4 regions of the Methylomonas sp. Kb3 genome follow, and region 4 is predicted to be linked to each of the others. Evidence: riboswitches for the same ligand, from Rfam matches in the RefSeq annotation. Region 4 holds a riboswitch; each other region holds the start of a gene.
What was found. Region 4 has a riboswitch for cyclic di-GMP ahead of CWO84_RS06625 (hypothetical protein). Riboswitches for the same ligand answer to the same signal wherever they lie in the genome.
Positions count from the first base shown of each region.

Region 1: it holds a riboswitch for cyclic di-GMP, as region 4 does, so the genes downstream of both, CWO84_RS07910 (hypothetical protein) here and CWO84_RS06625 (hypothetical protein) in region 4, are expected to answer to the same signal.
Region 2: it holds a riboswitch for cyclic di-GMP, as region 4 does, so the genes downstream of both, CWO84_RS25030 (hypothetical protein) here and CWO84_RS06625 (hypothetical protein) in region 4, are expected to answer to the same signal.
Region 3: it holds a riboswitch for cyclic di-GMP, as region 4 does, so the genes downstream of both, CWO84_RS17345 (hypothetical protein) here and CWO84_RS06625 (hypothetical protein) in region 4, are expected to answer to the same signal.

Region 1 covers NZ_PIZT01000010.1:133,684-141,641, forward strand. The annotation lists gene CWO84_RS07895 (XdhC/CoxI family protein) at 1-905, shown strand, start outside; gene CWO84_RS07900 (cytochrome c peroxidase) at 1,160-3,361, opposite strand; gene CWO84_RS07905 (hypothetical protein) at 3,554-4,387, opposite strand; gene CWO84_RS07910 (hypothetical protein) at 4,584-5,333, opposite strand; cyclic di-GMP riboswitch class I at 5,760-5,834, opposite strand; gene CWO84_RS07915 (hypothetical protein) at 6,551-6,934, shown strand; gene CWO84_RS07920 (XdhC family protein) at 7,126-7,389, shown strand; gene CWO84_RS07925 (nucleotidyltransferase family protein) at 7,370-7,958, shown strand, end outside.
Region 2 covers NZ_PIZT01000068.1:127,654-135,611, forward strand. The annotation lists gene CWO84_RS19450 (hypothetical protein) at 1-118, opposite strand, end outside; gene CWO84_RS25030 (hypothetical protein) at 218-1,330, opposite strand; cyclic di-GMP riboswitch class I at 1,431-1,515, opposite strand; gene CWO84_RS19465 (hypothetical protein) at 1,893-2,168, shown strand; gene CWO84_RS19470 (ATP-binding protein) at 2,438-3,811, shown strand; gene CWO84_RS19475 (response regulator transcription factor) at 3,789-4,337, shown strand; tRNA gene CWO84_RS19480 (tRNA-Lys) at 4,439-4,514, shown strand; gene CWO84_RS19485 (hypothetical protein) at 4,757-5,029, shown strand; gene CWO84_RS19490 (hypothetical protein) at 5,029-5,529, shown strand; gene CWO84_RS19495 (hypothetical protein) at 5,578-5,889, shown strand; gene tnpB (IS66 family insertion sequence element accessory protein TnpB) at 5,877-6,227, shown strand; partial or broken gene CWO84_RS19505 (IS66 family transposase) at 6,394-7,958, shown strand, end outside.
Region 3 covers NZ_PIZT01000067.1:48,627-56,584, forward strand. The annotation lists gene CWO84_RS17315 (DUF2283 domain-containing protein) at 1-140, opposite strand, end outside; gene CWO84_RS17320 (hypothetical protein) at 137-373, opposite strand; gene CWO84_RS17325 (cohesin domain-containing protein) at 639-1,229, opposite strand; gene CWO84_RS17330 (hypothetical protein) at 1,348-3,138, opposite strand; gene CWO84_RS17335 (hypothetical protein) at 3,138-3,998, opposite strand; gene CWO84_RS17340 (hypothetical protein) at 3,995-4,828, opposite strand; gene CWO84_RS17345 (hypothetical protein) at 4,984-5,772, opposite strand; cyclic di-GMP riboswitch class I at 5,845-5,923, opposite strand; gene CWO84_RS17350 (TonB-dependent receptor) at 6,002-7,958, opposite strand, start outside.
Region 4 covers NZ_PIZT01000008.1:12,215-20,172, reverse strand. The annotation lists gene CWO84_RS06630 (hypothetical protein) at 1-1,021, opposite strand, end outside; gene CWO84_RS06625 (hypothetical protein) at 1,122-1,913, opposite strand; cyclic di-GMP riboswitch class I at 1,953-2,031, opposite strand; gene CWO84_RS06620 (type II secretion system protein M) at 2,728-3,243, opposite strand; gene gspL (type II secretion system protein GspL) at 3,224-4,417, opposite strand; gene gspK (type II secretion system minor pseudopilin GspK) at 4,410-5,345, opposite strand; gene gspJ (type II secretion system minor pseudopilin GspJ) at 5,342-5,920, opposite strand; gene gspI (type II secretion system minor pseudopilin GspI) at 5,910-6,287, opposite strand; gene gspH (type II secretion system minor pseudopilin GspH) at 6,284-6,826, opposite strand; gene gspG (type II secretion system major pseudopilin GspG) at 6,811-7,242, opposite strand; gene gspF (type II secretion system inner membrane protein GspF) at 7,339-7,958, opposite strand, start outside.

The DNA.
Region 1 (7,958 bases), on a different contig from region 4:
CCGGCCATGCCAAAACCTTGTTTTACGATATGCGTTCCGGGGAAGACGCGATTTGGGGTTTGGGCCTGGGTTGTAACGGCGCGGTTAGGGTGTTGCTGCAATTATTAAAAGCCGAGCAGGGTTTCAGTCCATTGAGTCAGTTGCTGGAAGCCGCCGAAGCTCAAGCGCATGGGGTATTGGTTACGGTGTTCGAGTCCGAGCATGCGGATTTCCCGGCAGGGCGCAGCCAGTTTTTGCCTGCGGCCATCGTCGGCGAGCAGCCAATTTTACCTAGCGCGCCGTTTCCCTTTGCCACGGCGGCGCTGCAAACGGCTTTGCAGCAAAAACCGCGCATCGAAACTCATCCGCTTGACGGCCTGGACATCAAAGTCTTTTACGATCCGGTGCAACCGCCTTGGCAGTTGCTGATATTCGGTGCCGGTGCCGACGCGATACCGCTGGTGAATTGCGCCAAATCCCTGGGGTGGCGCGTGACCTTAGTCGATCACCGGCCCGCGCATATCAAACCAGAGCGTTTTCCTTTAGCCGATCAATTATTGCATCTGATACCGGATCAGGTCGCGTCCCAACTGGATTTAAATCGCTTCAATGCCATTATGCTGATGACCCATAACGTCGAATACGACCAACGCTACCTGCAAGCCATCGTGCATTGCCGGGCGCCATTTATCGGTCTGCTGGGTCCGGCGCATCGCAAACAGCGGCTGTTGCACAGCTTGGGCGACGATGCCGCGCTGATAGCCGAACGGGTATTCGGCCCGGTCGGTTTGGACATCGGCGCGCAAACCCCGGAAGAGATTGCCTTGTCCATCGTGGCCGGCATTCAGGCCCTGCTTAACGGCCGTAGCGGCTTGCAACTGGGGAAAGAGCCGGTTGCGATCAAACATGCTTGCAGCCCTGGATAATGTGCATGCCGGCGACTGAGAATGCCTCAGCGCTGAGCGTGTACAAATTACGGGAATGATTTATTGCGGCTTTTTGCCGATAAATAGGGGCTATTTTCTAAGAATCCCCCTTTTCAGAAGCCGGTGTTGGCTAGTTTTCTTGCCATGCATAACGGTGTGGCTTAGGTAAGGCGCTGTTATTACCTTTTTTAGCCTTGCATGGATTGGAAGTCACCGGCTTTAGCCGGTGACTGTGGGCTGAAATTTAAACCGCGTTAGGGTGCCAAATACGCTTCGAAAGGCTGTATCGGTGATGAATTGCCTTGGGCGCCCACCGCGTCAATGGTCAGAAATTCATCTTTACCCAGAACGGCTCCCAGCGGATTACCGCCGCTTACTGTCTGCTCCACGCCAACATGGCCGTGGGGTATTTTGATTTCGGGGTGATCAAAGGGGGCTTTCTCGTAGCGGACTCTTTCATCGGTCAAGGTTTTCAGGAAGGCGATCAGGTCGGCTCGGTTTTGCGCATCCAGTTGTAGATTGGGCTGCGGAAATACCCGAGTAACTTGTTTGCTGTCGTAGGCAAAATTTCCGCCTCGCGAATAAAATTCGATCGCTTGTTCCAGCGTGGCCATGCTGCCATTGTGCATGTACGGTCCGGTTAACTCGATATTGCGTAGCGAGGGGATTTTAAAGGTCGAGTCGACAGACGCCACCATTTTCCGGGTATTGGGCTTGTTCAACTCCGCTAAGGCGGCAGCGGTCGTGGGCAAAAAGGCATTGTTTGCGGGCAGGAAACAGTTCTCCGTGCTTTGTGGCTGGGGTCTTATGCCGTCGGTGATGGTAAACAAGCTCGGCAGCGAATAAGGCAGTTTGATATTTAGAGCAAGGGCTTCCTGAAAATCGCAGGCTCTCACTTTGGTGACATCTTCATCCAGTGCAGCGGCATTATTGCCCGCCAAATGCTGTAAATATTGCCTACTGAACGATAGCGGGTTGCCAAAGTCGTCGACGCCGCCTGCGCCAATATCGGCCGTTTCTTCGGTGACGCCTGTGGAAGAAAAGCCGGTATCGAAAAATGCGGTAACCGGAGCGTTTTTGATAAGCAAAGGTATGCGATTGACCACATTGGTGGATGCGCTGATGAAGAAAGTCGGTTCACCGAAGGCTTCCGGATGGGTTTTGGCAATGGCCGCATTGGCGTTAATCGATGCCGCGCTGAAGTTGGGTCCTAAATGGCAGAGCGCGCACTGATTTTTTCTGAATTGTTTTAAGCCGTTCAATTCCGAAGCGCTGAGTTCTATGGGTTGATTGCCGGCGTCTCGGGCGCTGTTGTCGAAGGGCGATTCGTCCGAAATCAATGTGCTTTCATAGAGTTGGATGGCCAGGCCAAAGAACATGCCAAAGTTGGCTTCGGTTTGATTATAGGGCGCAAACCCTTTGGGGGCCGGAATTGGCGGGTTACCGCTGTACGACCAGTATTTGGGATTGAATGCCTGCATGATCAGCAGCTTATACAGAGTGTTCGTGCCGGGTTTGCTATTGAGGCTGTAAGGTCCCAATACACTGTCTTCAGGATGTACTTTTTGGTTTTGCAACGGGCGGCGTAACAGCAGCTTTCTACCGAGTTCCATCAAGGTCCGGTTGCGGCAGGCCATTTCGGTAGTGTTTTGTGGCGGAGCTACCGCTAATGACGCCAGCGAGGAATTGATTAAATGCAGGCGCTGCTTAATTAGCGTCGTGGCGTTCTGTTTTACCCAGACGCCGGCGTCGGGATCTCGGTCGCCCCAAGGGCTGCTGCCGTTAAACACATTGTTGGCGCGGCCGTCCCAAAAATTGCGATGATTAAACACCGCATTGATCACGCTGGGCGCATTGCGTGGCGTTACTTTGCGGGTGCCGACCGCGCCGGCATGAAACAGGCTGTCGACGCTGCGGCTGCAGGTGTCGTTAGGCGCTGTGTAGCGGTCCACGGCTCTAAATTCACCACCGAAAGTACCGGACGAACCGACTACATTGTCGGTGTTGTAGAGGATCGCGGAATGCTCTTGCAGCGGATCTTCCCGTTGATGTAACGGAAAGTCGCCAATGCTGAGGGTATGATTGGGTCCCAAAGAACCACCCGTCATGGCATTGCTGAATGTTTGATCGCTTAAAGGGCTGGATTGGCCGCCCGGAGCAAGCTGATTTTTTACTCTGCCGTCGGCGCCGGCGTGAAAGTGGCAGGACGCACAGGCCATGCCGTCGCTACCCACGTTAGTATCCCAGAACAGCGCTTTGCCCAAGGCAATCGCGGCATTCTTGTTGACGACAATAGGGTCCGGGCCGTCCAGTAGTCCGGGAACAGGCGGAACGGGCAAATGCTTCAGGCTTATCGGCATGGGCCCTAGTGCCAATTCGACCGCGGCGGCGCTGAAACTGAGCAGTACACCTCCGGCTAAAACAATCGCTAATTGGCTATGACGAAACAATGTCATGGTGAAACTCCACTGAGAAATGGTTGGTTGGCAACAAATACGGCCAAAACGCCCGCATCAGCGGGCTCAAGCTATAAAAAAGGCCGATAAACCACACAGCGTAATTTATCGGCCATCCTTATTCCTTTGGCGAAGTCCCTCGCCAAGCTTCCTTTTTTTATAGGAACATCGGCTTATGTGCTGGGTGTTGGCTTACGCTTTAGCGTTGCGTTTGCCTCTGCCTATAAAGCCGGCCAGTGCCGTGCCGAACAGCCAGACAGCGGAGGGTACTGGCACCGCCGCCGGTGTGTAGGTAGAAGGGGCGGCCGACGCGGAAATGTTCAAAGAGATGCCGGCACTGCTTCCGAGGACGTCTGCACCGCCGACGAACACGGCATACCAGCCAGCTTGCAAGTCGTTCAGTGTCAAGGTCGCGAATCTTTTGGTGTTGGCAAAAGCAGGGTTGCCGGTGACGCCTATAGTGCCGGATACGCCGGTTTCATACAGATTGTCGATACTGACATCGTGGGCGCCGGAGTCGATGACGCCGCCGAAAGAGTTAACGTAGTTTTTGCTTGAGGAACTGACGTAGCCCAGGGTTTCGACAATGCCGTCCGCGCCGGTTGCCCACATAATGCCTGGATCGCCGGCTTGGCCGACCGAGTTAAATTTGTGAATTTGGCCGGTTAGCTCAGCCGGTGTATCGACGCCGACCGTTTCACCCGAATAAGCCACATTGGTTCTGAAAATTGAAAAGGCCGGAAAGTTTGCGGCGGACGAACGCGCGTCGACAGTCACGGATTGGGCTGATGAGCTCAAATAGAAGTTGGTAAATGCACCTTGCATGCCCCAACCATCATTGGACAGAGACGGATTGCCCGCGAAGCCCAAATTGCTGGAATTAAAACTAGGGTTTGAGATGCTGGTGCCCAGCTCGAGAGTGTTATCGGCGCCTGACCAAGCCGCCGTCGCAGGTTGAGCAACGGCAAGGGTTAGCGCGGCGGACGATAGGGTGATTTTAAAAATAGTTTGTAAATCGATGTTCATTTTTGAGTGTCTCCAATATCTACCACATCGTTGTTTACGATTGTGGTAGATTTAAGTTGCTGTTTAATTTGGATTTGTCTGAGTATTTCGGGCCTGGCAGCCAAAAGATAGACATCTCCAAAGGGTTTAGACATGCATTGCGAGGGGTGAGTCGACAGCTGATGTCGGCTGACCTTTTCGCTCTTGTTTGCCGGGGTTACGCGGTGCGGCGTTTGCCTAATACACTGAATCCCATTAATGCAGAACCGAACAACCAAACGGCCCCTGGCACCGGCACTGCGCTAACACCCTCGCCGGTGATGGTCAAAGGCAGGCTGGCTCCGGTGACGTAGTCGGTGGCGGTCAGGGTAATTTGATAATCGAAATGATCCTGACCGGTGGCGCCCGTTATCGGGTTGACGCCGGTCGCACCGGTGATGGTGTCGCCCTTGTTGAAGCCCAGCACAGCTTCTTCGATGGTTAGAGAGTAATCGCCAAAAGCAATAATGTAATTGCCCACGTCCAATGCAGTAGCCAGGTAGGAGTCTCGGCTCAACAAGCTGCCATCGGCCCATCCGCCGGTATTGCCGGGTATGGTGTAAGCTGGGCTGTCGTCGCCGCTGACGATTTCGGTAGTCAGTGAGACTGTGTCCTGAAAAATGCGGAATTGGCTATCTGCCAGTGTCAGTTCGCCGTCGCCGTTTATATCGACATACGCGCCGGGATGCGCGCCCCAGCCCGCTGCGTAGCCTTCATTCGCCAGGACATCGATTATCACATTGGCAGCTGATGACAAGGAGAACGAGTAGAAATCGATTGTGGTGCCGGCGCCGTGAACCGGGTCGACGGTTTTATAGATGGTGCCGTTTACGGTCTCGGCTTGTACATTGCCGAGGCCTAAAAGTGAAATAGCAAGTGTTGCAGCGACCTTTTTCAAGGCAGGCGCATGTTTCGTGTTAACAGACATATTTCAATTCCTTTCATAGTAAGACGAAGATTTTTACCGGTAGGTTTTACCGGCGACATTCAATGTTTCGCAATTCCCTTTGCGAGTCGTTGCCTAACGCACCTGCGCCGGATGCCGCGATGTCAGCCTCTTACTTTCCGGTCCTTTGCGTACGGTAAGTGCTGGGCCGATGGCTTCCCGCGCAATTTGAACAGCCTTAAAACCGCTATGTATTTCAATATTCCTGAATTGATCACGCTACGCTATGGTTGCGAGAGAGACAGTCCAAAGAGTTTTAAATACCGGGCTTGCTTGCGTAGTGAGTTAAACAACGGGTTTAGCTAATCAGGTGATACAACAAACTATTCCTGACCAGTGAGCGAGCGCTATGGGTAGTTGTCGGTGTATGAATCTCGACCGGCTAGACCCTTCTCTTACCCGCTCATAAGAGGCAGCTCGACTATCTGAATCAGATCCGCAGCTTTCCGGCCCCGCCTTGCGACGAGTGTGGCGACTTGGTGGCTGCGCCCAGGTGGGTGCAGCACTATTTATAAAGCAAAACATGCGCCAAAATATATTTGAGCAAGGGTTGCTAGTGTTTTTCTATGGTTATGTTCATATAAAACAATGCGATAGGCTGTTTTGTTTGATAGGGTGGAGTAGTAATAAGTGTGGCGGTTTTTTGGGGTTTTAGATGGCTATTACGCTATGCAGGGTGTGTTATTTCGCGTATTTTGGGTTATATCCCTTATTTTATTTAAGAGATTTTGGGCGGCAGCTTTGAGTTTGCGCCGTAGGGGTAAAAGTCATCAGTTCGGGTAGTGATATACCAAGCTGGGTGCTTAAAAATCAGGGTGCTGGAACGAAGGTTGGGAACGAATTCCGAAATAAAAATCCAACGTTCTCATGCGTATCATGACTTCGTCGGCAATCGACGACCAGCCTCGCCGGAGCTTTAGTCATCTGCCAATTGCCGACGAAAATCACTCAGCCCCAGAAAAAGGTTGATTCCTCTAATCGCCTTTGCCACCAGGTGGAGAAGGCATTTTTTGCATTTAAGCCGATGGCATGGCATAGCTACTGGTTAAGCTAAAAAAACACCGCTTGGTTCTTGGCTGTCTTGCACTTACAGGGTATTGCGCTTCGGGCGGCTGTGTTATGACGACACTATCCAATATTTCCAACACAAAATTTTCAAACTTAAATTAAGATGCCCGACACTTTCACCGAGGATAGATATGAATAAAACCGATGCCATTTTGAACAAGGGTCAGAAGCTCTATGAAGACGATGCTTATATTTTGTTGTGGACGAAATTTTTTGGCCTGAGCCTGCTGGCGCTGACCTCTTACTATGTCTACGATAAACAAAAGCAGCGGCTGATCAAGCTCATGAGTAGAGAAAAAACCTATCTGATGAGCATCAGTTACTACCTCACCCACGATTATGGTTTTACCCCGACAATGGTGCTGGAAGGTATCAGTTTATTTAAGGATATTTCGACGGCAATTGCCGACCGAGGCGGCGAGACCTGGAAGACCTTCTTTGCGGAAACCGCCAAAGATAAAGCCAGGACGTATGCGGTGCGGGGCATCCGCAAGGATAAAAAAGCCAAGGCTTGAGTTTCCACAACTTATGCATTTTGTGCTAGGAGGCCGTCAATAAGTCGCGGACAAAACCCTGGTCAGTTTTTAACTGCTCGAGCGGCAATCTCTTTATAGGAATAGTCAGTGCAGGAATCATCCACTAAAAAACGCACGCCAATTTTTGGCAACAAACCTTTGGCTCGACCTACCAAAAGGCCGGCGCGCGGATGCTGATTACCCAAACCGGCGAGTTGGTCGGTTTGCTGGGTCCGGCGCATCGCAAGCAGCGGCTGCTGCACAGCTTGGGCGACAACGCGGCACTGATAGTCGAACGGGTATTCCGCCCGTTCGGTTTGGACATCGGCGCGCAACCTCCGGAAGAGATTGTCTTGTCCATCGTGGCCGGCATTCAGTCCCAGTTCAACGGCCGTAGCGGCTGGCAACTGGGGAAAGAGCCGGTTGCGATTAAACATGCCTGCAGCCATGGATAATGTGCATGCCGTCATCCTGGCGGCCGGTGCCTCCAGCCGGATGGGCAGTCCCAAGCAATTACTGATTTGGCAGGAGCGTCCATTACTGGCGCATGCGCTTGCCAATGCGCAAGCCGTGTTGGCGGAGCGGACGGTGGTGGTATTGGGCGCAAATGCTGAGGCGATAAAAGCCGCGGTCGATTTTAACAGCAGCAAAGTGGTGTTGAATCCGAGTTGGGCGGACGGGATGGCCGGTTCGATTCTGGCTGGTATCCAGGCTGTGCCGGGCACGGCTAGCGCGGTATTGTTGATGCTCTGTGATCAACCCTTGATTAGCGCCGCGCATCTGCAAAGTTTGCTAAGTGCTTGGCAAAACGCGCCGGAGCGCATCGTCGTCAGTCAGTACGCGGAATCGTTTGGCGTGCCAGCCGTGTTTCCGGCTGCTTATTTTCCCCAGCTAGCCAGCTTGACCGGCGACCGGGGAGCCAAGCCCTTGTTACTGCGCTTCGAAGACACACTGGTAAAAGTGCCGTTGCTGGAAGCGGAAATGGATGTCGACACCACTAGCGATTACCAGCGCTTGCATGCAC
Region 2 (7,958 bases), on a different contig from region 4:
AGGGATCTCCGGAAGCTAAATTGTAGGTTACGTGAGCGCTAGCCATGCCGCTGATTGACATTAACGCGCCCATGGCGCCGGCTAATGCTAGTTTCTTAAAGGTTAAGTTTGCAGTCATTTTGGATCTCTATCGAATTAAATATATGAGCTAAAGCCTGTTGTTAAACAGCGCTTGGTGAGGGGATTGCCGTTGTTTGGCGGCAACCCCGCTGGGTAATTAAGCCGCTAGTGCTTGTTTGCGGCGGCCGAAACCGATCAAGCCGGCCATCGCGCTGCCGAACAGCCAGACTGCGCCTGGAACAGGCACTGCCGAAGTGGTAACCAGTACGTCGTAGGTTACGCCATCGAGCGCGCCGCCACCGTGCGCGCCGACCACCAAGGTATAAAAGCCATTGGTGTGCAGCCCGGGTGTGCCTGTGGCATTCCACTCGGCTTGGTCGAACACAAACGAGTAGAACAAGGTGTCGGAAGTGCTGCTCATGCTGGCTGTCCAGATAGCTTCGCCCAAGCTTGAGCCTTGCAGGCCCGTTTCGCCGATTGTGGCAGCTGCGTTACGGTCAGATGTGGAACTGCTGTCCACATTGCGATACAGGGCCACGTCCAATAAGCCGTTAAATTGGCTGTAATCGGCGTCGTTTTTCACGGTAATGGTGGTTTTGATATTGCCCGCGCTGGCGCAGTTAGCGCTTGCTGTGTTTGCGCCGCAGCTAATATGAATCAAGCCGTAGTCCAGTCCCAGGCCGGTTGATGCCGAATTGCCTGCTACCGCTAAGTAAGGATGGTCGCCATCAGCTGGCAGATCGGCCATGATGGTGCCCCAGGTGGCGGCGTTGGTGCCGCCGTTTTTGTCCGAGTAAGCTTTCCACAAGCTACCGATAGTATTGGTGCCGAAACTAGGGTTTGAGTTAATAAGATTTGCTGTCAGTGCGCCATCGTTGTCTGTAGCGCTGGAGCCCGTATGTAATTCGCGTTTGGTGAAACCTGTAGCTGTTGTATGCTGACCTGAATACCACATATAGGGCAGGTTGCCTGCTACTTCTGTGGCTGTCTCAGCCGCGGTACCTGTGCCCGGAATTAAGGTGTTAGCGTTTAAGTCGCCGACCGTATAAACGTTGGTACCGTTAGCGACTCTATTGGTGCCGTTGGAGTTTGCAGATACACCGTCTGTGCCGTTGATGCTGTTGGCTATGCCGAAGCCGATAGCGGAGTTACCGGAGGCTACTGTGCCCGCGCCGGTCAGGTTGTAGTAAGAGTGCGCGAACGCTTGGCTGGAAACAGCCGCCAGGCCAGTTGTCAAAATAGCTGCTATAGCCGTTTTATGAAAGATCATGATCGTCCTCTTTTGTTATTGGAATTAAAGGTAACAGCGAAACTGACAAAACTTGACCAACAGCAGCGAGCCAAACTTTGCCCTCGCCCATGGCGCGCATGGGGGCAATCCGGCCTTCTTTAAATCGTTTTTTAAGAACCGTGATTTTCCGGCCCCGCCTCACGACGGGTGTGGCAATGCTTGCTTTCAGAGATTTACTCATTCCGCCGGCGGCAGACATGGCAGGGATAGAGACCTACTAACCGCCTTTCGGAAAGCAAACCACGAAGCAAGTACACTAGTTACAGCGAATAGTGGGCCAACTTAATAAAATATATAAATATCATTGTATTGCTGCTTATTTTTCCTGGGATGGCATGAGTGAGCTGCGGGCGAAATTCAGCGAAATAGCTCATACGCTTATTTTAAATAACACAGTTCAATTGCTGGGAAATAATCCCCGCTTGGTGGTGAAGTTTGTTTTGGTGGATTTGATCAGGAATTTCTTTCTTTTCTAGTCGTTTATTGTTAGGTTGTTGCGCCGCTCATTGGGTTGGCACGAGATTTTTCAGTGGAGAGATGTATGCAAAAAACCGATAAAACCCCGCTGTGGGTGTTCCTGGCCCTGTCCAGTATAGAAACCCGCAAAGGCGCGTTACTGTTGATCTGGAGTAGTATTGTTTTTACTCTTTACTGTGTGCCTTGGCCGCTCTATTTCGATGGCAATGGCTGGGTTGCCAAATTATTTTTGATCGACGATTGGGAATGGTTTGCGATGATGCTGCCTATGACGTTTTGGTACTGGCTGAGCATGAGATGGGTGGATAAAAACGGCGGCTGGCGTTTGGCTGGTGCGTGATATGCCGCACTATTTTTTGGGAGGGCATGATTTGTCAGATCGTGACGCTTGTTCCTAAAAGATCAGCTCGTAGATTATCTTTCGATCTTGTAAGCGGCGAGCTTGATTCCGTATTTGCTCTGGCACCTAGTGGTTGGAGTGAAGGTTGCTATCAAAAGTCGATTAAATACTTGGGTGGCCGCCTTCCAGGTTTGGTCGGCTTTCCACCTTCTTAAGCAAGCGGCGGTAGTATCTAGCGGCGATGCTTTCTTCAATTTAGTGTTGTTTCTATGCTTTCACACATTCTGCCTAAAGCCGAAATATCCATTCGCGAAAACCTGCGTTGGTTATACATTCTTAGAAATTTGATGCTGTTTGCCGTTACGGTGGCGGTGTTTATTGCGGTAAACGGCCTGGGTATTAATTTGCCGCAAAACCAGCTGTGGCTGGCGATTTTTGCGATTTCCATACTTAATCTTTACACCTGGCTACGGCTGAGGACGCCGGAAGAAGTTACCGAGCACGAGATTTTTTCGCAAATATGCATGGATGTACTGGCGTTGGCCTATTTACTTTATTTGACCGGCGGCGCGTCAAACCCGATCATTTGGGTGTTTCTGCTGCCTTTGATTGTAACTGCCATCATGCTGCCGCAGGCTTATGCCTGGAATATGGTGATTATTACATCCTGTGTTTATACAGTGCTGATTGCCTACAACGTACCCTTGCCGGCTGTCGAGCCGCACATGGCCCATCCGGCGATGACGGAGATGACGCCGGAAATGAGCCTGCAAATGCATTTGATGAACGACCGGCGTTATTTCAATCTGCATGTATTCGGTATGTGGTTTGGTTTTGTGTTTAGCGCCGGCTTAGTCGCTTTTTTTGTGGTCGAACTGTCCAAGACCTTGAAAGAGCGGGAGCGCAATTTGGCGGATGCCCGCGAGAGTGCGCTACGCGACGAGCGCGTGGTGTCCCTAGGCACCTTGGCGGCCAGCGCCGCGCATGATATGGGTACGCCGCTGGGCACGATCGCCATTTTGACGCATGAGATGGCGGAAGAGCTGTCGGCGCATCGCTATCCGGATCTGCATCAGAAACTGATGATTGTGCAGCAGCAGATTGATCGCTGCAAACAAGCTTTGTCGGTGATGTCGGCCTCCGCCGGCGAGATGCGGGCGGAATCCGGCAAGGTGATGCTGGTGAGCGAATATATCGATGAAGTATTAGGCCAGTGGCGCACGCATAAAGCCGCTACCCGGCTCAAGCTATTTATTTCGCCGAATGTGGATATGGAAGCGCGTGTGATTGCGGAACGTACGGTGACTCACTCCATCATTAATATCCTAAATAACGCTGCCGAGGCATCGCCGGTCGATGCGGGCATTGAGTTTCATGTGGAATGGGATGAAGCAACGCTAAACTTGAAAATCCGGGATTTCGGTCCAGGCTTGCCGGCTGAATTTATCGAGTTTGCCGGGCACCAACCGGTCAAGAGCAATAAGCAAGGTATGGGAGTTGGCTTGTTTTTGACTTATACCACTATCAAGCGACTCGGCGGTAAAATACAGTTCAGTAATTTAGAGTCGGGCGGTGCTTGCGTTGAAATCAGTTTGCCGCTTTTAGCTAAGGAGAGTATGCATGAACCAATTACCTATGGATAAGCCCAATTTATTGCTGGTCGATGATGACGTCACCTTTTGTTCGGTGTTGAAGCCGGCGTTGGAAAAGCGCAATTTTCAAGTGACTGTCGCCAATGATGTTGATACGGCGATGAAACTGGCGGAACAAACCGAGCCTGAATACGCGGTAATCGACTTGCGGATCGGTTTTGACTCCGGTTTGGAAATGGTCAAGAAATTGATTTCTTTAGATGACAATACCCAAATCGTCATGCTGACCGGTTTCGCCAGTATCGCCACCGCTGTGGAGGCTATCAAATTGGGCGCGATTCATTATCTGACCAAGCCGGCCAACGCTGATGAGATTGTCAGTGCTTTGTACAAGAACGAAGGCGATGCCTCGGTAGCCATCAGTGACAATCCGCTATCGGTAAAGCGCTTGGAGTGGGAGCACTTGCAAAAGGTGCTGATGCAGCACGACGGTAACATCTCAGCCGCCGCCAGAGCATTGAATATGCACAGAAGGACCTTGCAAAGAAAGCTGGAAAAACGGCCGGTAAAAGAGTAGGCGACCAGCACTATTTAGGAAGTGAAGATATTATTTCGTATTTATTACAACTAATCGTTGCAAAACTAATATTTCTGAGTATAATGGGCGGCTCATTCAGGGGGTCGTTAGCTCAGCCGGTAGAGCACCGCACTTTTAATGCGATGGTCGTGCGTTCGAATCGCACACGACCCACCACTGAATAATTTAAGCTAATCAATAGCTTATCAACTGGATTGCCGTCGAGTTGAAGCAACATAACCGCAGTAAGGCGCAAATTTAGGCGCACTCTGCATTATTTGCTCCAATGAGGTGGCGTAATGAACCAGCAAAATCTATCCCTTCAAAGCTCACAAAACGATGTTTTGTCCTAGCAACATTTTCAAGAATCTCAAAAGTCCAAAGAAACTTCCGCGAATTATCACGTCGAATATTTTTGCGTGTTCGATCCCGAGAGCAAGTATCACAGCCCGTTATTTGCCACCAAGGCGCAAAACGATGTTGTCTTACTACATATCTGCCAAACCTTTCCGAACGCCCACGGCGAACACCGAAAATCCTATTTCCGATCTGAACAAGATGCTGGCCGACAAGAATTATTGTCTGAAATCATGGGTGCCGGCCCGGAATATGACCAGCTGCTTGAGCTGCTAAGGCGACGGAATGCGCCTGACGTCGCTATCCAACTCAATCAAAACGGCGAGGGCGTGTAATGGCATATATCCGACCTCTAGCCAACGGCAACTTCCGCGCCGATGTCCGCTTAAAAGGCATCGTTAAAAACAAAACCTTCCCAACGGAAAGTCTCGCACTAGCTTGGGCCGATAACATCGAGAAAGGCATCAAGACTATTTTGAACCTGGATCAGGCGCAATTAATGGCGCTTTCAGAGGATGAAATTTGCGCCTTGGGTGGCGAGGATCTTTTCAAGCAGTTGGGTATCGATCTGTTTGCAATCCGCCATCAGGCCAAACTGGAAGCGATTAACGCCCTATCCAAAAAAGAACTGTTACAGCTTACCGTGCAAGAAATCGAGCGCATGGGTGGCGCTGAGCTATTCATCAAGGCCGGCAAACGCATCCGCTACAAAACCTTTCGAGACGTCTGCGATGAATATCTGTCTCGCTGGAACAAGAAGGATTACAAAGGCCAGATGCAACGGATCGATTATTGGTGCCAATACTTCGTAAGCCTCCATTCCGCCCACATTTAATAATCCTGTTGTCTTTGTCATCCTGTGACTTTTTGATCAGGAGTAGCGATGACCGTTGCATCGAAATGGCGTCAGCATATTGAAGAATGGCAAGGCAGTGGTTTGTCGCAGGTTGAGTATTGCCTACAGCAGCGCATCAATGCCCGAACCTTTGCAGCCAGACTCTGCGACTATCGCAAACGGCCTGCGGTAGAGCCGGTCGCTTTGGTGCCGGTGCAGATTGAACAGCCTGAGCCTGCTTCTGTGGCGACACCCGCAGCAGCGGCTATGGTCTTGACCGATGCCCACGGTTATAGGCTGGAGATTTCGTCTTCAGTATCGGCGGGCTGGGTAGCCGAGTTGTTACGATGTCTGGCTTGATCGATTATCCCGCGCAGATTTGGTTGGCGGTGGCGCCGGTGGATATGCGCCGCGGCTTGGATGGCTTGTCAGCGATTGTTCAACAGAGTCTGGGGCATGCCCCGTGTGCCGGATCGGCGTTTATCTTTCGTAATCGTGCGGGCAACCGGCTACGGTTGTTGGTGTGGGATGGCAATGGGGTTTGGCTGTGTCAGCGCCGTTTGCACCAAGGCAGTTTTGTCTGGCCCAGGGTGGGCGATGCGGTGTTTGCGCTGACGCAGGCGCAATGGCACTGGTTAATTGCTGGAGTCGATTGGCAACGCTTATCCGCCCAGCCCCAAGCAGACTGGCAGGTGTGAGTCAGAGGTAACGCGCGGCGGTAAAAAAGTCCTAAAATGTCCTAATATCAAGGCATTGGATGGGACATTGCGGTATAATTCACCCATGAATCCGCTGGCCAAACTCGACCAATTGAACCTGGAGCCGACTGCCAAAACCGAGGTGGCGGCCCTGCTTCAGGCACTGATGGATCAGGCAGCCCAGGATGCCCAAGTCATCCAAACCAAAGACGCCACGATTCACGCCAAAGACCTCAAAATCGGCGCGCTGACCCATGAGCTGGCGTATTACAAACGCATCCGCTTCAGTCGCAAGAACGAAAGTCTGGCCCCGTTGCAGCGGGATGTGTTCGAGGAAACCTGGAATACCGATATCTCGGCGATTGATGAGGAAGTCGAACAACTCCGGGATGATCAGCCCTGCGATACCGTGGCCCGTCCCAAACGCCCACGTGCCGGTCGCCAACCGTTGCCTGAGCATCTGCCGCGCATTGAGCATCGCCATGAACCGGAATCCTGCGCTTGTGGCCACTGCGGTAAAGACCTGGTCAAAGTCGGCGACGACTGCAGGGATGCAGGAGATAGAGCAACGCAGGAGCAGTTGCCGAAGACATCAGCGAGCAACTGGACGTCGAACCGGCCAAGTTCTTTGTGCATCGACACATTCGTCCGCAATACGCCTGTCGGGCCTGCGAAACCATCACCGCAGCACCGATTCCACCGGCGGTGATCGATGGCGGTATGGCTGCCGTCGGTTTGCTCACCTGGGTGCTGATCGGCAAGTACCTCGATCATTTGCCGCTGTACCGGTTGGAACAAATCGCCGCCCGTGACGGGGTGATCCTGTCCCGCTCCACGCTGGCGGACTGGGTCGGACGACTCGGTGTCGCTTTAGCGCCCTTAGCCGACCGCATGGCTTGGCATTTGTTGCAAAGGGATAGCTTACATGCCGACGAGACGCCGGTACCGCAACTGGATCCCGGCAGTGGTAAAACCAAGAAAGCCTATCTGTGGGCCTATCGCAGCAATGATCTGCAACCGGGACCGAAGCTTATCGTCTTCGATTATCAAGCCGGTCGCGGCGGCCGGCATGTGCAACAATTTCTGGGCGATTGGCACGGCCATTTAGTGGTGGATGACTATGCGGGGTATAAGGCCCTGTTTGCTACGACCCGTGCCCATCCCGCATCGCAACACCCGCTAGAGCCGTGTATCGAACTGGCCTGCCTAGCGCATGCGCGGCGCAAATTCTTCGACCTGTTCCAGGCCAGTCAAAGCCTTATCGCGCAAGACGCACTGAATCGTATCGCCAAGCTGTATGCGGTCGAAGCCGCAGCCCGTGATTTAAGCATTGCTGAGCGCAAACAGTGGCGCGCCGAAACCAGTCTGCCGCTCCTGGTCGAGCTACACGACTGGCTACAGCAAACCCGTTTGCGCACCGCACCCGGCACGGCAACCGCCAAAGCCATCGACTACAGCTTGAAACGCTGGACGGCGCTCAGCCGGTACGCCGACACCGGCGATCTGCCTATCGACAATAATCCAGTGGAGAACAGCATTCGTCCCATTGCCTTGGGTAAGAAGAACTGGTTGTTTGCCGGATCGGAGCGGGCAGGCCAACGAGCCGCCGTCATTCAGACTCTGCTAGGCACCGCCAAACTCAATGGTCTCGATCCGGCTGCCTGGCTAAAAGACACCCTGGGAAAACTCCCCACCTGGCCCAACAGCCGCATCGACGAGTTACTACCGTTT
Region 3 (7,958 bases), on a different contig from region 4:
TCCACGGTGATGCCGCAAACCTGCCCGGCGGCATCTATATCAATCAGGGTGTCATCGTCATAATCTCGGGTTTCCATAATCTCGGCATTACGAAACTCGATATATAAGGTATCAGTCTCTTCAAAATATTTGATTTTCATGGGGTAAATGACCTATCAAAAAACGCGTTATGAATCGTTTCACCGTCTTCCAAAAGTACTACGCGCAAATATCGCCCGTCAGCTTCATCAATTGCCGCCCACAGCCTTATTCTACCGTCCGGTTGAACCGCTTGCTTGATGGGTTGATTGATGACCCTTTCAATCCACCTCAAGTCGATTCCTCCTCGATCAGGCCGTTGACGCATGCTTTCAAAATACTTGGTGAATTTCATGCTTAAAAATTAGATTGAATTATGTCAGATGTAAAATTGCCAGGAGGCTTTTTAACTAAGCAGTTCCATTATCAATCATCGGGAGGTGGATTAATCTGCGACTATTCATTGCCCCTGCACTCTTCACCCATACCGTGGAGCACCCGAGGCATAGAGTTTACACGCAGGGAAGATAGCCGTAGGCCACATACCACTGAGTCGCTATGCAACATTTGAAACCAGCCTTAAAATATATCAGGTAATGCTACCGCGCCCCCTGACGAAGCTAAATTGCTTGCCTGCTCCGCCTCGTCAATACGAACCACGCCCCACCAACCATCGGCCAAACCATCCCCGGTAACGGCACGGCGGCCACTGTGTTGATATTAAGCGGCGCTGCGTTTGCCGATAAGGCGTTACCCCCGGCATCCGCCAGACCGTTAATCAGTAAATCAAGCTGACTGCTACCGCTACTCAGCACATTGAAACGGATGATCGCCAAAGTAAAGCTATCAGCTTGCAGGACTTGTAAATCCGCCGCGTCGTCCAAGGACGACTCGAATAAGTTCAGCACTCCCGGCCCCAGCACATCGGCGGCGGTACTGTTGCCACCCAAGTCAAACACATCCAATTCGTCACCCAACACCGGATCGCCGAAAACTACACCGGCAAAGGCCAAACGTGTTGGGTCAAACTGAATATTAAAGTCATACGTTGCTAACGCAGCGCCGCCCAAACCGGAAATGTTCAAACCGATTTCAATGGCTTCGACGGTTTGGCTACGGGGCGTGAAATGTAAATCAATAGCCGCATCGGCCACACCGCTGGCGGCGAATAATGCTGTACCGACCAGGCCGGCTTTTAGTTGTTTCATCATCGTTGTTAGTCCTATATTCGGCACCCTGGATTCCCGCGTGCGCGGGAATGACGGAGTAATTTCGGTGCGTGCGTCAGATTGGAGAAATCTGACTACCAGCCGCTTGAATCAAGCTCGTTTAAATCGCACAGCGTGAGCGCGTACACAGCAAAGTCAGCTTGCGCACATCCAACACATTGATCACACCGTTTTTATCCAGATCACGGGGATCGTCCACGCCGGTAGCCGGTTGGTTGCGCGCCGCAATGACCAGGTTCAAATCCAGTTGATCGACATCGCGGTCGCCGTCCAGATCGCCTCTTACGCTGATGCTTTCACAGCTATCGGGTAAATGATTGAAGTTGGTATCGCCGCTGACCCGGTTTTGAATATCCAGCACGTCCGATTTGCCATTGTTATTGCAATCCGGAAACACGTTCAGGTAATACACATCTTGCTCGCCGTGGTAGGTGGCGGTGTAAGCAATGTGCGCGCCGTTGGCGTCGGAGACTATCTGGGTGTAATCGCCCATTTTGTCGCCTTGCCGTTCTTCGCCGTTCACGATGTTATACGGCAGATGCGTATTGAACACCGGCGTGACCGCCTGATTTTTGCTCCAGGTTACGCCGCCGTCCCAGGAGTAGGCGTAGTAAAGCTGCGAATAGCGGTACGGCGCGCTGCCGCTGCCGTTGCGGGTGTCGTACCACACCGCGTCGAGGCGGGAGTTGGCCGCCACGCCCAGCATCGGGAACCATTGGTAAGCGTTGGCGGCGGGTGGTTCGTCATTCACCCGCACCGGCGCCGACCAGGTAGCGCCGCCGTCACTGCTGCGCACGAAATGAATATCCTGCGGATCGCCGCCGGTTTGCCAGGTATAGGGGGAGACATGCGCCAGCAAGTAAATATTGCCGCGCAACGGCCCGGCCGATTGATCGGCAGCGATTTGCACATCACCGTCGCCGCCCAACGGATTGGGTAACTGCAAACTCGGCGACAGGAACATCATGCTGTGGCCGCCCATATCGACTTTTTGCGCGCTAAAGCTGGGCGAGGTATTAGGATCTTTGGCATCAACCGATTTCAGGAAATAGTGCCCACTACGCACTATGCCTAAGGCACTGACGGACAAAATCGTTTCATCGACGCCAAATAAATAAACCTCGCCTTCCGGACCGATGGCCAGCCGGCCGAAACCGAAGTTTGCCACCGGCAACGCCGCATCCGGCTCCTGGTAACTCAAACCACCATCCGTGGAACGGCTGAAATATTTGGGCACATAATGTGGATCGGGGTTGGTGTCGGCCGGCCGCCGCCAGGTGCTGTAAATATGCCCGTCGCTGGGACCGCCGGTTTTATCGATGGCCAGCCAGTTCTTGTCGCCTTTAAACTGATACACCGGCTCCGACCAGGTCACGCCGCCATCGCTGGATTTAAACACCGACGTGCTATCCGATATCGCCAGGGACTGGTAATAAAAATTCCCCTGACCATCAACCTCCAACACCGGATCGGTGCGGGTTTGCAGCGGTAAGGCCGGCAGCATGCCGGTGCCCCAACTGACGCCGCCGTCGAAACTATAGGCATAGCCGCCGTGTTTGACAGCAGTGGGCGGAGAGTCGAACCTACGCCAGCCCACAACGATATTCGCGGGGTTAAGCGGATTCAAGGCCAGCGTCGGTTCGTTGCCTTTGTCGCCGATGATGTTTTGGCCGTCGGCATCGACATTGACCTGATGACTGCGATACTGTCCAAAGCTTATTACCGGGGAAGGCCCTGCCTGCGCGGCTGTCGTCAATGTCAAACCGACACCTAAGCCCGCCGCAATTTTTACCAGCCTGACGTTACGAAAAACGGGGGTATGCCATTCGCCAGGCTTGGGGTAAACGGCAGTTAGCGGCCGAGTCAATCCTGTAACTTCATCCGGTTTCATCAGACGATCTCTCTTTTAGATCGGCCATTCAGAAACAGCCCAGCCAAGCCGCTGGCAAACAGCCATACCGTCATCGGCACCGGTACTGCCGCCGGCAGTTCTCCCGACACCACAGTGGTTTGAAAGCTGAAGGTACCGATACGGGTATCGCGCAAGCGGGCGTCGCGAGCGCCCAGATGATCGAAGCCCCACCCTAAACCCAGATTGCCGTTGAGAGTTAAAGTATCCCCGACTATTGCGGTGGTGACATCAAACAGCTCAAAACCGCCTGCATCGAAACCGATATGATTAGTAATCACCCAACCGGAACGCCCGGGCGTAGCCGCTTCCAGAGCAGGATCGTATTCCAAGGTCATGTCGCCCAACAACACTCTATTAGTTGGTGGCTCGACGTCCACTCTAAAACGCATGACGCCGCCCAGACCGATACTACCGCTGGCAGTGCCGAACAAATTGCCGGGGTCGAACTGGAAAGTGGTATTTCTGTTCTGCCGCCCGCCCGGATTAACTATCGGACTCAACCCGTTGACACTAAATTGCAGCCCGGTCGCCGGAATTTCATCGGATACCAGATCGTATAAATCCGGAGCATTGCCGTCCCGCAACTGTACAAAGGTTTTTGATGCGGCCGAAGCATCGTAAAACTCTTCCAGATAAATAGAAGGCCGGCAGCAAATCGGAAAGTCGGCGGTGGGTGTGTCCGGATAGTCATTCACATCGACGCTGGCGATTAGCACATCGCGGTTTAGGTTAAGGACCAGCGCACCGCCGTTTACTGTCGCGGCGTGGGCTTGGCTGATCGACAATACACTGAAAACGGCTAATAGCCAGGCGGATGATCGATGATTATTGATTTTCATAATGTCACACTCCTTGAAAGATATGGCCTACGGCCTATGCCGATAAAGCCCAAAAAGCCGCTAGCGAATAACCAGACCGCAGCGGGTAGCGGCACCGCCGATACCTGTCCGCAACCGGCATAGGCACCCGTGCCCAAACAGAAACTGCCGACATCAACCAGTTGCGCGCCTTGCAACATGCCGGCGTTTTCCGGCGACATGAGTAAATCGCCACTCAACTGCCAGTTTTCGGCGTTGCTAAAGCTCAGGCTCAGGTTGTTTAAGTCATACACCGCCATCGTGAAATAAATGTTATTAGCTAGGTACCAACCGGTGCGGCCCAAAGTTTGCCGGTTGGCATCGTAAAGCAGCGAAAAATCGCCGTTGACCAAGCCGGCTCCAGTCGGCGGCCAGTTCGGCGCATAAAAACCCTGCACGCCTGTCATGCCCACTTGTGCCCCGGCCACGCCGGCCAGTGTGCCGGTATCGATGGCAAACTCGGCTGACGTGGCTTTGACGTAACGCTGGCTGGCTTGCGGACTAGGATCGTTACCGATAGCCGTCAACTCGAACACCTGATTGAGTCCGGAAATCTCGGTGGTATTGAGTTGGCTAAGCAAATGGTCGCCGGTATTGGCCGGATTATAAGCATTGGACGTTGCCGTACTCCAAAACGTCGACAAGTAATAGCCCCCGGCATAAGGTGCCAGCGCATTCCGGTCCAGGTTCATCGTAAACGTACCGCCGGATGGCGCATTCAATGTCGCGGCGTCGGCGCTTGCTGAGGCCATCCCCATGCCGATAGCCAGTATGGCCAAAACGCGATAGCTGCGGTTTCTATTGATCTTCATAAAGTCCCTGTCAGCGGATGGTTAGCATAAACCCTCTCCCAACCGGAATAGACAAGCGACCGCAGTCGGCAGCATGCAGGCACGAAGAGGGATTTATTGCCGAAAGTCCGGGCCCGAAGCGAATCTTGGCGACCGCCCCAAGCCCAATTTGCAAGTTAAGCTACGACCAAGGCTTTTCTGCGACTTGCACCCAGCAAGCCCAGCAGACCGCTGCCGAACATCCAGACCGCCGCCGGTACCGGTACCGCCGATGGCGCCGTACTGGGCGCCAGACTAAACGTACCCACCACGGCATTGGTATTGGCGCCAACCAAACCGGCCCACAATCCGGTCCATTGCAAATCGCCGCTCAGCAGTAATTCGCCATTGCTGCTTAGCGACTCGGAGACGTTGGTCAGCTTCAAGAAATTTTGGTAGCCAAAACCGGTATCGTAGGTTTTGATATTCCAGGTGCTTCCGGTTTTTACCAGGCTAAAGTCGTAGGGCGTCAAAATGCCGCTGCCGCCTTGGCTGGTCAATAACCAGGCGCCGCTCAAACCGATTTGACCGACCGAGGTATTGCCGGCGTCCATCGTCGTGGCTTGTTCGGTACGGCCATAGGGACCGGCAGCCGGATAGCTGTTGGTCGTGGTGTTGGCGTTAACCGCAAACGACATCGCTGTGCTGGCGGTTGCCGATAGCGTCGTTCCGCCGGTGGTTGCGCCGGTGATACCCAGTAAATTATCGCTGGCACCCCAATGTTTCGCGACAATCCAGCCATTCGGATAGCCACTGCCAACATTGACCGATGCCGCCGCAAAAGCAGCATTGTTGATGGTAATGGTGGCATCGCCGCTGACTTGCGCGGCGCTGGCTGTAGCAGGCGCCAAAACGGCGGTCAATGCGCTGAAGGCGAGCAGGCCGGCGCTTACCCATTGAGTGCGGTTGTAGTGCAAGATTGTCATTTTTTATTCCTTAATAAATTACGGTTAAAGTTAATCTGCAAATCGCCAACCCGAATTAAGGGTCTTTAACTGGCAGGTAACCCGGCTGTCTTAATCTCCAAGACCCGTGGCTTTCCGGCTCCGTCTCGCGGCGGATGTGGCATGTTTGTCGCGGTCCTTACGACATCACTCTAAATCCCTGAGTGAGGTGCTCCTGAAAAACTCCTGTGGCAAATAGTTAACGACGGCATCAGTACTTGATTGAAAAACTTAGAAACCCGGCGCGGCCGGCTGCCGGCGCTACCCGGCCTTCGAAATAGCCGTAGGGCTGAAAATAATCCTCATCGCTGAGATTTTTGACCGTGGCCGCCCATTGGAAACGCCCGGTTTCGTAAGCCAACGCCGCGTCGAAGCTGTGGTAGCCGGCGGTTTTAAAGCGATTGTTATTGGATAAATAAGCGCCGGCGCGGGCGTACACGCCGAAGCCCAAGCTAAAACCTTGCAACTCAGTCTGCTGAAAACGGTAATGCGCCCAGAGCCGCCCGGCATCTTCCGGGACTTGAGCCAAGCGATTGCCGGCAGCCACCCCGGCTTTGTCGTCCATGAAGCGGGCGTCGGTATGCGCATAGTTTGCCAGCACGCTGAAGCCCTCGACCGGTTGCCAGAGCAAATCCATTTCGATACCGCGCGAGCGTTGCTGCCCTGCAGCGACCGAACGCCGCAGGAAATCGCTGCTGTCGGTGACCGCGACCTGGCTACGCTCGATTTGGTACAACGCCAGTTGGCCGCTGAATTGATTCGCAAAATTGAATTTCAGACCGGTTTCCAGATGATTCGACAATTCCGACGCCGGCGTATCGACGAAATTGACAAACGGTTGGCCGCGCATGCCTTCGCTATAGGAAATAAACCAGGAAACCTCGTCGTTTAGGTCGATCACGCCGCCGAGGCGCGGCAACCATTTCAGCGTATCCGTTGTGACATTTACCCCGGTTTGCGCGTTATTAAAATCGATACCCACCTTGCCCAACCTAAGGCCGGACAGCCAATGCAATCGCCGGTACAGCGTGCTTTGCCACTGCAGGTAAGCGCCGTAAGTGAGGTTTTCGATGAACTGATTTTCCCGGCCCGGACCGGGTACAGCATAAGGGTAGTCAAATAGCGGTGCGCGCAGATCGACCGTACCGACTCCCAAACCCAAGGCGCCGAAATCGCCCTCGATAAAGCCGGCATCTTGCAAACGGCTGTAATCCGCGCCCAGTAACAAATTATTTTCGCTGGGACCCAGCTTAAATTTGCCCTGCAAATTGCCCAATACGCTGCGTTCATGCTGTTGTTGAAACAATTCGGCGTTCACTAATGCCCAGTGCGATGCCGGCAACAAGGGTCGGTCCGCGACCAGGCCATCGCTGCCGAACAGGGTCTGAATTTTCTCGTCGAATTCAGCCTGCGCATAGCGCGCCTTCAGGTTTAAGCGCCAGCTCCCGGTGAGCTGCCGGTCCAGAGTAGCCCATACCGCATCGGCATCTGAATGGCTATCGGACAGATTGGCCGGCCCCGGGAACAGATCGGGCCGGGTAGCAAAATCACCAGCGATGCTGCCGGTGGCGGGCAAGCCCTGGTACTCCGGTTGCTGCCAACGCGACAGTTTGGCTTGGATCGTCAAACGGGTTTGGTCGTTATCGGTCAGCGTCAGGGCCGGGTTAAGGTTAAAACGCTGCGTTTCGATTATGTCGATGTTATGTCTGGCGTTGGTATATTCGCCGGTCATGCGCAACAAAATATTGGCGTTTAGCGGTTGATTGATATCGAAATACGGCTGATAAAAGCTGTGGCTGCCGATTCTAAAACCCGCTTCGCCGAAGGCTTTGGCCTGCGGCAATTTGGCAAGCAGATTCACCACCCCGCCCACCGGGGAGCCCGAGCCACCGCTGTAGAGCAAGGCGTTGGAACCCTTCAGCACTTCGATTCTGTCGATATTAATAGTGCTTTCCCGGTCACCGGGGTTGTAGTACTGGGTAAAGCCGTCCAGCAGTTGTTCGGAACGAAAACCGCGAATTAAGGTGCCTTCGATAACCGGACTATAGAGCGTATTGCGCGCCACTATGCCGCTGACATTGACTAAGGATTCGCTGAGGTTGATCGTTTGCTGGTCGTCTAACAAGGGGCGGTTAAGCGCGTGCACGGACTGCGGGGTTTGCTTGATT
Region 4 (7,958 bases):
CACTAATTTCGTGCTTCACAGGACCGGCCAAAGAAGAACCTACCCAGTCAGGATTCAAACCGGCCGTGCTGCAAGGGTTGTTTAGGAATTTAACGTACTGTTGCGCGCCGGTACCGGAACCGTCGATACGTTTGCAAAAATGCACTTTAGTATCGTTAGGGGTTACGTTTCTGACAGTGCCGTCGGAATCGGTGTAAGTCAAACCGGCAGTCAAGCTGGTTAAGGCCGTGCCGTTTACTTTAAACTCGGACCATCTTTTGATTTGACCGGAGATCAACTCAGCCACTTGTTGTTTGCTCAAGCTAGGCATACAAGCTTCGGTGTAATCGCCCGGTGCGCAGCTGCCGCCAAAACCGGCCAACAGGTTTTGCGCTCTTTGTAAAGCCACATACAAGTTATCGGAAACCGGCACGCCAAATACCAAGGCCGCCGCAGGCACCACGTTCAGAGCCGCGTCGGCAGCCACTGGATCAACCGCAGAAGCGTTTGAAGGTTTGTTTGGGCCAACAAACAATTTTGGCTCAACATCGGAAATACCGGCATCGGACAGCACGTTGGTCAGGTTAGCGCCGCTGGCGTTGCAAAACCAAGTGTTGGTCGCGCCTTGTTGCGTGCAGTTACCGTTGTCGATACGCATCGCCGCAATCGCCACGCCGTCGATCAGCGGGTTAACGCCTTGCGCAGAACCGCCGGCAGAACGTTTGTGGAACAGGACTTTAGCCGTGGTTGCCGCAGAACCGTTGACGGTCAGGCCGGGTACGTTAGTAGAGTTCAGTGTGCAGAAATAAGCACTATGGTTTTTACCTTCGGAACCCGCTGTACCGTTATCTTTAAATACATCCAAAGTACCGGCGTCGCACAAGTTCACAAACAAGGCAGCCAGGGCTTTGTCTTGCGCGCTAGCGCCGGACATGAAGATTTCGATATCCGGCGTAACGCTTGGCGCATGCGCGGATGCGCCTTGCGAAAAACCTGCCAGAGAAGCCACTGCGATAGCAGCAGACAATAATTGCTTTTTCATTGTATATCTCTCAATGGATTAAATTTAAAGTGTGAGCCGACCCGTTCATGAAGGGGGAACCAGCAAAACAGAATCCGGCCGGCTCAAGCCGCTTACGGAATTAAACCGCCAGCGATTTACGACGAGTGGCGCGCAGTACACCCATCAGACCGGCGCCGAACATCCAAACCGCAGCAGGTAGTGGCACAGCAGCAGGCGCAGCGGTATAGGTCAAAGAACCGACGTTGCCGTTGATTGCGAAATTCCATACGCCTGGGAAAGTGACTAATTCGCCGGTGTCGAAGTCATCGGCATTGGCTCTTTCGCGAACAAAAGACAATGCTGTGCCTAACTGACCTTGCGCGGTAAATGGCAAGGCAGTTTGGAAATCGTTACCGTAAACAGCTGTGTATCCTTGCTGGCCGACAGTTTTGAAGGTACTCAAGTTGTTGCTGTTAGCATCTTGAGTTTGGATATAGCTGACCAAATCATTCCATTTACCCATCGTGTTGCTAATGTCTGGAGCGTTCGCGTCGATGCTGGATGGTGAAGGCACTACAGAAGTGGTGTAAAAACCAAATTTAGCTAAGTCGGTCAATTCATTCAATACACCATGACCACCAGAAACACCCCAGGCAACGTTGTTGCCGGCAGTGTAAGCAGCAGCGAACGATTGGAAGTTGTTGTCGCTCAGTGTGAATGACAATGGTTGGCTAGGATTAGCCAAAAATTGTTCAACAGTGATGCCCAAATCCAGCGTGTAAGAGTTTTGTGCTGTGTAGTTAACCAGGTTAAACAAAAACTCACTACCGTCTGCTGTTGCATCGCCGATAGCTTGGATACGCGCTTCCGCGGCGCCTGAAGCGGCCGCTGCCAATACTGCAACTGCCAACAATTTTTTAGACAATTTCATTTTTAAAACCTCATGTTTAAATTTCGATTAATGACATAAGGTGACAGCCCAGCCGTCTTGACCTGCAAGACCCGTGACTTTCCGTCCCCGCTTCACAACGAGTTTGGCTTTTACACGCTTTAGATTGCACTCGACACCATCTAACATCCTGACAGCGCCGCTTTGTTGCCCCCGCTACCATGTTCCGCCTAGCCTCCTCCCTATCCTCTTCCTTCGCCGCTCCTTGTTCGTGCCGTCCATGTTCCCTAGTTGCTCCCGAATCTTTGCTGAACGGCCGTTCCTCAACCCCTCAACTTGGCGCGAATTATTCCAGAGCAATAGCGGCGTTTCGGTTACAGCATTGTTAAATTAACGTGACATGTAATACATCTGTATTACAAAGCCGGCCGCTAACACGAAAATTCAGCGGATGACCGGGCGGGAGGGAGTGATGAAATCTAAGATTCTATTTGCGGGGGTCGCATCAGTGCGATTCAGTTAAGGAAGAAACCCCTTTTCCTCCGGGAGAAGCTGGGAATGCGGGAATCAAATAAACTATTTTCGGTGTAGCCTAGGTATTAGTGGCCGCTAGCTCTCGACGGCAAGGGCCTTGCTGACTATTGAGCAAGTTAGTTAAACCCAAAAAGTCCGTCATGCCGCCGGGATAAGGGCGTCCGGTGCCATGGATGGCAAGCTTCGAACTCTGCGTGCGCTGAACACGGCATTCCCCGACAAGCAAACGCCTTGCGACCGCTTCACCAATCGATTGGGAACACTGGGCTCCCGCCTGCGCGGGAGCGACGGACGTTAAAGGCCAGGCTAATATGAAGGCGGGCTAAACAACGCCCAACAAGACTTTGGCGTTAACGATACCGTCCGCATCGGCCGGTTTTTCCACATCGATTTGCAGCACTTGCAAGCGGTGTTTGGTTTCCAAAATTGTCAACCATGACATCAGTCGGTCGAAGGCCAGATTTTCCAGCCAGACGCTGACTTTGTCCTCGCCTTCCGGTGACAGATGTTTGATCGCCGGTTTTATATCCAGCTGTTGGCTGCTGAAATCGACTAACGCCAGCGGCGATTGATTACCGCCATCCACTGCCGGCGTATCAACCGCGGCTTGTTGCCGCAAAGCCGCCGCTTCGTTGCCGACTTGTTGTAAATAGCTATAGATTTGCCTTTGCGCCTGGATTTTTAGCGTCAGCAAGCGGCTTTGTTCAGCAATTGGTTGGTAAAACAGCAGGTATGCGCCATACATCAGCACGACCAGCACACCACCCAGCGCCAGTACTCGCTCTCTGGGCGTTAGTTCGGCAAAACGCTGCGCTATGTCATTTTTCGCGAATCTCAAGTTGCGCCTCCACGCCATTTGCGCCGCTGTCGGCGGATTGAAGTTTCACCTGCATGCTGGTTTGCAATTGTTGTTTGAATTGCTCCAGCTGGCCGATGTCATCGGCAACTACATGCAACTGCAAACCGCCGTTCAGGAAATTGAGTTTTTTCAGGTGCACGGCGGGCGTGTCTTTTAATACCAAGCCGGACCGGTAAAACAAGCGCATGAAGCCGCTACCGACGACGTCGTGTTGTTTTCTCAGCTGCGCCAGTTGTTGCTCGGCTTGGGCTTTAACATTGACGATGCGCTTCACCTCGGGAAAGCTTTGTTTGAACAGCGCTTGGGTTTTGGCTTCCAATTCGCTCAGCTCGGCTTGCTGTTGCCAGTAGGTGTGCAATAAGGCGTAGCTCTGCACCGCCAAAGCCGCACCCAAAATAATTGCTGCAGGCAGCCACTGCTGCCAACGGCCTACCTTTTGGCTACTAACGGCATAGGCACCGCTCAATAAACTCAGCTCTGCCGGCAACAACTCAACGGCGCTCGCCATGAATGGCAACGGTTTTGCTATGACTGTTTCCACACCGGTAGTTGCTAAACCTTCCGGCAGTTTGCTGTCTTCGCTGGCTTTGAATAGCAGTAAAGTCTGAAAATCAGCACCTTCGGCACGGGCTTTTTCCAACAATTGCGGCAGAAATTGCGTATCCACGCCGCCGCCCAGATAGGCAGCGCTACGCAAAATAGCGTTGCTGTCGTCGAGCAACAAGGTGGCTTGTCCGGCTTGATACGGCAGACATAAGGTTTCCGGATATGCGCCATCCAGCGGCAAACCGGCTTCCCGAAACGGCGTAAGCCATGTCGATAGCGTTTCGTGGGTAATCGCCGCGACGGCGAGTTTATCCCGATCCTGTTTTAACCAAACCAGATGATAATTTTCCACGTCCTCGGCCAACAGGTCTTCCAAGGCAAACGGCAAGGCTTTTTTCAGTTGCGCGGTGGTTTTAACCGCCAACTCGATTTCCAGCAATAGCACCGAAGCGGCCGGCAATAACAGCAGTACAGACTTACCCTGCGCAACAGCTGCTAACTGGGCCATCGTGCCGGATGCCGGCTGACTATCCGGCTCGGCAAGACTCAACCATTCCAGTTTATCGGCCGATTCGGAGATGAATCTGACCAGCAGTTTTTCAGCCATGCGCCAAGCCCTGGCGCTGCCGCTTCAAGACTTGCGCACCGCCGCTATCACGCTGCAATTGCGACTGAAACTGCAAATGGGTTTTGCCCATATCGATTTGCCCTTGTAGTAAAAAGTGTTGCGAACTGACCCCCAAGCCGTATTTACCGATGCCGGCATCGGCAACCGCTTCGTCCTTTAAAAACTCGGCGACTTTTTCGAAAGGCTTGCCTCTGGCTCTGAAGATGGATGCCGCCTGATCGGCGCTGATGTCGTCCGCCAAACAGCGCAGCACCATGGCGCTGGCGGTATTGATATTCAGCGGCGCGTAGCCTTCCACCACATACACATACGGCAATAATTTCGAATAAATCTCGCGCGTCATGCCTTGTACCAGCAATAACTCGCTGACATCTGCAAATTGCCGGTTCGCGGCGCGGTAGCCGGGCTTAGATCGGGTATAGGCGTCGTCTTCCGCACCGTGCGGATAGCTAGCGTCCATATCTGCGTCTATCCAATCCGTGATTGCCTGTACCAGCTCGGTTTTCAGTTTTAGCTGCGCCAGCAAGCGTTCCAAGCGTTTTACATCCGGCACGGATACTTTTCCCTCAACCAACAAGTTGTTCAGATTTATACGGCCTTGCAAATCCTCAATCTGTGCTTGCATCGTGCCGCCAGCCACCACGGTCGTTGCCAGCGGTTTGGACCAGGTATCATCCACACCATCGACATCACCAACTTTCGCATCAGCGGCCAGCCTGCCAATCGCCCAGCTTTCCAAGCCATAGGCATATTCCCAGGCTTGCATGCTGCGCAGCTGATTTTCGGTGCGGCGAATATCCATCTGCCGCGCTCTGGACATGGACACGACCGCTACCGTGGCGATGGCCAGTATCAGCATCACCGTGATCAACGCTATGCCGTGCTGCGCCCGATCTAGCATCTTCATTCCCGCACCAGAAACAGCCGGCGCATGTCGCCCAGGCCGGCCAAGTTAAAATTAGCTTCCACCGCTTTGGGTAAGCCAGTGCCACCTGCCGGCCAATGCGTCGTCCAGTCGCTGCCGTAAAAGCGCAGTTCAAGCGCGCCAACATTCAGCAATTTTTTCCGACGAAATTGCGTCTGCTGGGTACGGTCCAACACGATCCAGACCTGCCTGTACAAACTGCCGTTTTCCAGTCGATAACTGACACGCTGCAGATCACTTCGCATCGACAACGCCGACCATTCCGGCACGCTGCGGGTTAAAGTCAATAATTCTTCACCATTCCCACCGGAAAAAGCCGGCTGTTCGCTACCCAATTCGTCCCGAATCGAGCGTGGCAAAGCCTGGGCTAAATCTTCGTTAAGCAAATACAGGGTTTGCTGCAACGCGGCGATGCTGTCCGAGCGTTTTTCCGTGCCCGCTCTGGCATCCAACACCGCGCTCAAGCCGGCGTAGGCCATGGCCGCCATGATCGCGAACACGGCCATCGCGATCAGGACTTCCAGCAAGGTAAAACCGCGACTGGCGCTATTGTTCATGGCTGGCCGGAACATAACTAAGCAAACCGGCGTACGGCGATTTATCCCCTTCCAAAAACACTTCTATCCGGTAATCCCAAAGCGTGCCGCCGAGACTCGGCGTCACACCGCGCTTGGCCTGCCAATACCAGCGCCGCCCGGCCATGGTTTCCCACCCGTCCTGGTTCTCCGGCTTTTCGGTATCCAGGCGCAATTGCACCGCACGATTAGCGGCTATCGTCGCGGCTATAGTTTTGTTTTCCAGATACCAAAGGTTCTTGGTATTGTCGGCGGTAATTTTGATCAAGCCGGCCATCAGAATGGCTAACAGCGCCAGCGCAATCAGCACTTCCAATAGAGTGAAACCGCCGTTGCCGGGGTATTTCATGGCTTAATGGCGACGCTGGAAATTGCCAAGCCCCCATCCGCCGTATTACTCAGCCAAAACCGGAGATCGCTTTTTGCTAAATCCAACGCAATTTGAAACACCGCAGAGGCCCCGTCCGGGGTAAAGACAATCTGCGGTTCCGGATGAACTTTGCCGCCGAACCGTTGATTCAGATACACCGGCTTTTCGTCCAAGCTTAAAGCCAAGGTCATGCCTGTTGGCAAATTCCTCTGTCTGAATAGCGCATCATTATTCTCCGGCTGCCACTTGCTTTGGGTAGGCGAGAGAAACCTATACCCTTGGCCGACCAACTCCAGACCTATGCTTTCGCCGCGTATCATCGCTTCCTGCTCGGCCAGCGCCAGCAATTTTGCCAGCCGATCAACTTCCAATTGTTGCTGCTTACTATGATCGGCATTGCCCATCGCCAGCATCGCCATGCTGCTCATCAAGCCGATTAAAACCATCGCAATTAACAGTTCTATCAGCGTAAAACCACGCGCGCTCAAGCCGGAATTTGGCCTTATTTTTGCGCCCAATTGGTGATGTCCGCGCCGGCTTCGCTGCCGCCTTCCACGCCGTCGGCGCCGAAGGAATACAAATCAAATTCGCCGTGCGCGCCGGGCTGCATATAAAAATACGCTTTGCCCCATGCGTCGACCGGCAGTTGATCCAGATAGCCGCCCTGCTTCCAATGCGCGCCGGCCGGCAGATTAGCGGGTTTATGTACCAAAGCTTCCAGGCCTTGGTCGGTGGTGGGGTAGCTGAAGTTATCCAGTCTGTATAAATCCAGCGCGGCGCTGATGGCTCTGATGTCTTGCAAGGTGCGCGTGGCACGGGCTTCGTCTGGTCTGCCCATGATTTTTGGGACGACGATGGACGCCAAGATGCCCAAAATCACCACCACGATCATCACTTCGATCAGGGTAAAGCCTTGCTGTTTTTTATTGCTCATAAGGGTTTAAAGTCGGATTGGTTTAAACAGGTCCCGGCCTGCGGGACAACGGGGAGAAGATTAGAAAGCCAACGTGACAGGCGTATGACAAAACCGCTATCTAATCAATTGGTTCATTTCAAATATCGGTAACAGAATGGCCAGCACGATGGTTAGCACCACCAGACCCATGAACAAAATCAAGGCCGGCTCGAACAAGCCCATGGTCAGTTCGGTGAGCGCCTGAATATCACGTTCCTGATCGTCGGCGGCGCTTTCCAGCATGCGCGGTAATTGGCCGCTGGCCTCGCCACTGGCCACCAGATGTATCGTCACCGGCGGGAAGAAACCGCTGGCTTCCAGCGCCTTGTTCAAACTCTGCCCTTCCCGCACGCGAATCGCGGTATGCGCCACCGCCTGCCGCATCGCCTCGTTCGCCAACACCTGGCTGGAGATTTTCAAGGCTTCCAGCAACTCCACGCCGCTATTGGTCAAAATCGCCAAGGTGCGGGTAAAACGCGCGGTGTTTAAACCCTTGGAAAAGCGGGCGGTGATCGGCATGGTCAACAACCAACGGTGAAACAGCATGCGCGGCCGCTCCCGGCGCAAAATCAGCTTGGCGGCAACCGATAAAGCCACACCAAAAGCCAGTAGCAGCATGCCATTGCTCTGCAAAAAATCGCTGCAACTAATTAAGGCCTGGGTAATAGCCGGCAGCTCGTGGCCCATTTTGTCGA